DNA from 2 places in the Actinocorallia longicatena genome. Region 1 is predicted to be linked to the other one. Evidence: predicted binding sites of a transcription regulator. Region 1 holds the regulator's gene; the other holds the start of a gene.
The links. The regulator HrcA, encoded in region 1, represses chaperone genes, less so after heat shock. The targets are predictions, from matches to a motif close to TTGGCACTCTCNNNNNGAGAGTGCCAA.
Positions count from the first base shown of each region.

Region 1 (2,391 bases):
TGCCCGGGGGCGAACTTGCCGGGCGGGCGCTCCTCGCCGCGCAGGACGGACAGCTGCCGGAGCAGCTCCTCCTGCTCGGGGTCGAGACGGGTGGGCGTCTCGATGTTCACGTGGATCATCAGGTCGCCGCGGCCGCTGGCGTTGAGGTGCTGGGCGCCCCTGCCGTAGAGCGGGATGACCTGGCCCGACTGGGTGCCGGGACGGATGTCGACGTCCTCGGCTCCGTCGAGGGTCTCGATGGTGACCGTGGTGCCGAGGGCGGCGGCCGTCATCGGGATCTGAACGGTGCAGTGCAGGTCGTCGCCGTCCCGCTCGAAGATCGCGTGGGGCCGTTCGACGATCTCCAGGAACAGGTCGCCGGCGGGGCCGCCGCCGGGGCCGACCTCGCCCTCGCCCGCGAGCTGGATGTGGGTGCCGTGCTCGACGCCCGCCGGGATCTTGACCTTGATGGTGCGCTGGGTCCTGACCCGGCCGTCGCCCGAGCACTCGTGGCAGGGCGTGCGGATGACCGAGCCGTAACCGCCGCACTGGGGGCAGGGGCGCGAGGTCATGACCTGACCGAGGAAGGACCGCTGGACCTGCTGGATCTCGCCGCGCCCGTGACACATGTCGCACTGGTCGGGGTGCGTGCCGGGGGCCGCGCCGGTGCCGGTGCAGGCGTTGCAGACCGCGGCGGTGTCGATGGTCAGCTCACGGGTCGTGCCGAACGCCGTCTCCTGCAGGTCGAGTTCGACGCGCAGGGTGGCGTTGCGGCCGCGCCTGGCCCGGCTGCGCGGGCCGCGGGAGGTCGCGTTGCCGAAGAAGGCGTCCATGATGTCGCTGAACGGGAAGCCCGCCCCGCCGAAGCCGCCCGGTGCCCCGCCCCCGCCGCCCGAGGCGAACGGGTCGGCGCCGAGGTCGTACATCTCCTTCTTCTTGGGATCGGAGAGGACCTCGTAGGCCTGGGTGACCTCCTTGAACTTCTCCTGCGACGCGGCGTCGGGATTGACGTCGGGGTGAAGTTCACGGGCCAGCCGGCGGTAGGCCTTCTTGATCTCGTCAGGAGTCGCGTTCCTGCTCACCCCGAGGGTGGCGTAGTAGTCGCGCACTACGATCCCGCCAGAATCTGACCGACGTAACGTGCCACAGCGCGTACCGCTCCCATCGTTCCGGGGTAGTCCATTCGGGTGGGGCCTAGCACCCCGAGCCGGGCCAGGGCGAGCCCGTCGGCACCGTATCCGGTGGCGACGACGGAGGTGGACCGGAGCCCCTCCATCTGGTTCTCCGTGCCGATGCGGACCATCAGCGAGGCGGGATCGCCCGTCTCGCCCAACAACCGCATCAGCACGACTTGTTCCTCCAGCGCCTCCAGGACGTCCCGGAGGGACTGCGAGAAGTCCACGTGGGCGAGGTTGGCCGCGCCCGCGAAGACGATCTTCTCTTCGTGCCGTTCGACCAGGGTCTCGAGCAGGACCGAGAGCACCGCCACGGCGACGGCCCGGTCCTCCTCGACCACCCGGTCGGGGAGGTCGACCACCGCGAGGGGCACCTCGGCGAGCGCCTGCCCGTCGAGAAGCCCATTCAGAATGGTACGTATCTGGGCGACCGAATCGTCCGTCACGTCCGTGGCGGTCTCGATCACCCGCTGCTCGACCCTGCCCGTGTTGGTGATCAGCACGAGCAGCAGCCGCCGCGCGGCGACGGGCACGAGCTCGATGTGCCGCACCGACGACCGGGTCAGCGACGGGTACTGCACGACGGCCACCTGCCGGGTCAGCTGGGCGAGCAGCCGCACCGTCCGGTTGACGACGTCGTCGAGATCATAGGCCCCGCCGAGGAAGGTCTCGATCGCGCGGCGCTCCGCCGACGACAGCGGCTTGATCGTCGAAAGCTTGTCGACGAACAGCCGGTACCCCTTGTCGGTGGGGATCCGGCCCGCGCTGGTGTGGGGCTGGGTGATGTACCCCTGCTCCTCCAGCACGGCCATGTCGTTGCGGACCGTCGCCGGGGAGACGCCGAGGGCGTGCCGCTCCGCCAGGGCCTTGGAGCCCACCGGCTCGTTGGTGGACACGTAGTCCTCGACGATGGCACGCAGAATCGACAGCTTGCGATCATCCAGCAACGCGCTCACCTCCTGCCCGGTCGCCGCCTGTGCTCTGGCACTCCCAGTGTATGAGTGCCAAGTGTACGGTCACCCCACCGAAGCCGATGTGCGAGAGTCTTTGTCCATGTCCTGGGAAGAGGTGGGAGACCGCTGCTACCGCCGCCGGTACGCGGACTTCGACGTGAACGTCGGCGTGATCATCGGACGGCACGGGGCCGTCCTCGTCGACACGCTGGCGTCGCTGCCCCTGGGGCGCGCGCTCCATGACGATCTGCGCGAGCTCGGCTGCGGGGAGCCCGTCGCGGTGA
Region 1 covers NZ_BAAAUV010000027.1:64,922-67,312, reverse strand. Annotated here, with positions in the region: gene dnaJ (molecular chaperone DnaJ) at 1-1,094, opposite strand, end outside; gene hrcA (heat-inducible transcriptional repressor HrcA) at 1,088-2,101, opposite strand; gene ABD785_RS34165 (MBL fold metallo-hydrolase) at 2,208-2,391, shown strand, end outside.

Region 2 (2,391 bases), on a different contig from region 1:
GACTCGTCATTTCAGCGCGGCATTTCGGACAGAACAAGATCGCCTCTGTCATCGCCGACCCCCCGTCAGGCACCTATTTCACCCAGACTAGTAACACCAATGCCGGAATGGCGGCATCTTTTGTCGGATCGTTGACGGCGTGCCGTCAGACCTTGCCGCAGAGCAGGGCTACGGGAGAGTCGCCGACGCGGGTCAGAACGACCGTTCCGGTAAGGGTTCCCGTGGGTTTGAGGTCCTTGTGGAGCCGGTCGAGGTCGGCGGCGAAGCCGCGCTTCTTCAGCGTGAGGGTGCCGATGTCGTTCTCGCGCAGGAGCGCCTTCAGCCGTTTGACGGAGAACGGGAGGACGGTGCGGACCTCGTAGGCCGTCGCGTAGGGGGTCTCGACGAGCCGGTCGGAGGTCACGTAGGCGATGCGGGGGTCGGCCAGGTGGCCGTCGAGGAGGGCGGCGGCCTCGGCGACGAGATGGGCGCGGATCACGGCGCCGTCGGGCTCGTAGAGGTAGCGGGCCCAGGGGCCGACGGGGGCGTCGCCGAGGGAGGCGTCGGGCGTGAGGGTGTGGACATGGCCGTCGCGCAGGAGGGTGGCGCTGCGGACCGGGCCGGTGGCCAGGGCGCCGAACCAGAGGGCCGCCTCCTTCACCTCGCCGTGGTCGGAGATCCACTCGGTGCTCGCGCCGTCGGGGATGGCCTCGTAGGGGATGCCGGGGGCGACCTTGACGCAGGCCGCAGGGGCGCGGGCCGCGAGGGCGAGCAGGGAGTCGAGGGGCGGCTCGTAGGACCTGGGGTCGAAGACCCGGCCGCGGGCGGTGCGGCGGCCCGGATCGGCGAAGACGGCCTCGAACCCGGCCGGGTCCTGCTCCAGGGCGTCACCGACCCGGGCGGAGGCCAGGTTGCCCATCTGGAAGGCGGCGAGGTTGGCCTGGGCGACGGCGACCGTCAGCGGGTCGAGGTCGACGCCGACGCCGGCGATCCCGGCGCGCGCCCGGTGCAGCAGGTCGGCGCCGATGCCGCAGCACAGCTCGAGGACCGGCCCGAAGAAGCGCCCCGCCCGGTACTCGGCGACCGAAGCGCGGGTGGACTGCTCGAGACCGTGCGGGGTGAAGTACATGCGGAGGGCGTCCGGGCCGAACTTGGCCACCGCCCGGTGGCGGAGCCGGACCTGGGTGAGGGCCGCGGAGACCAGTGACGCAGAGTGGCGGGCGCGCAGCCGGGTCGCGGACGCCAGAAGGCCCTTCTCGGAGATGTCGGACTCCATCGCTGAGAGCAGAACGTCCTGTCCAGCCGGGGTCAGCAGCTCTTGGAACCCGTCGATCTCCATGCGAACCACCGTAGAGGCTCCGTGTCACAGAGCGTCCGGTTGACGGGCAGCAGGTCACGGCATAATCTCTGGCTGGCACTCTCCTAGTGTGAGTGCCAATGCGACGAGCCCGGTCTGGCACCCGCGACGACAGGCCGGTCGGAAGTCGCTTCCCTGACTGACACGTTATCTTCAAGATCACAATCGAAGGGGAGGTTCGACATGTCGACCGCCACCAAGGTTGTTCTCAAGCCGCTCGAGGACCGGATCGTGGTCCAGCCCCTCGAGGCCGAGACCACCACCGCCTCCGGCCTGGTCATCCCTGACACCGCCAAGGAGAAGCCGCAGGAGGGCACCGTCCTCGCCGTCGGTCCCGGCCGCGTAGACGACAAGGGCGCCCGCATTCCGCTGGACGTCTCTGTCGGCGACGTCGTCCTGTACTCCAAGTACGGCGGCACCGAGGTTCGCTACAGCGGCCAGGACTACCTCGTCCTGTCCGCCCGTGACGTCCTCGCGATCGTCGAGAAGTAAGAAGCTTCAGCCGGCCGTGATCTCTTCGCGGCCTTGAACTTCGCACCCGCCCCGGCGGCCCCTAGGGCGGCCGGGGCGTCGTGCTTGGAAGCACAACACAACGAGGAAGACTCTTCATGGCCAAGATCCTGGAGTTCGACGAGGATGCCCGCCGCGCCCTTGAGCGTGGCGTCAACGCGCTCGCCGACGCGGTAAAGGTGACGATCGGCCCGCGCGGCCGCAACGTCGTCATCGACAAGAAGTTCGGCGCCCCGACCATCACCAACGACGGTGTCACCATCGCGCGTGAGGTCGAGCTGGAGAACCCCTACGAGAACCTCGGGGCCCAGCTCGTCAAGGAGGTCGCCACCAAGACCAACGACGTCGCGGGTGACGGCACCACCACCGCGACCGTCCTGGCGCAGGCGCTGGTCCGCGAGGGCCTGCGCAACGTCGCCGCAGGGGCGTCGCCCCTGAGCCTCAAGCGCGGCATCGACATCGCCGCCAAGCACGTCTCCGACCTGCTGCTGAAGTCGGCGACCGAGGTCGACGACAAGAAGGCCATCGCCCACGTCGGCGCGATC
Region 2 covers NZ_BAAAUV010000017.1:3,586-5,976, forward strand. Annotated here, with positions in the region: gene ABD785_RS41395 (TFIIB-type zinc ribbon-containing protein) at 1-52, opposite strand, end outside; gene ABD785_RS27800 (class I SAM-dependent methyltransferase) at 146-1,318, opposite strand; gene groES (co-chaperone GroES) at 1,520-1,828, shown strand; gene groL (chaperonin GroEL) at 1,945-2,391, shown strand, end outside.
Region 2: the regulator HrcA is predicted to act here: its motif matches at 1,391-1,417, upstream of groES (co-chaperone GroES).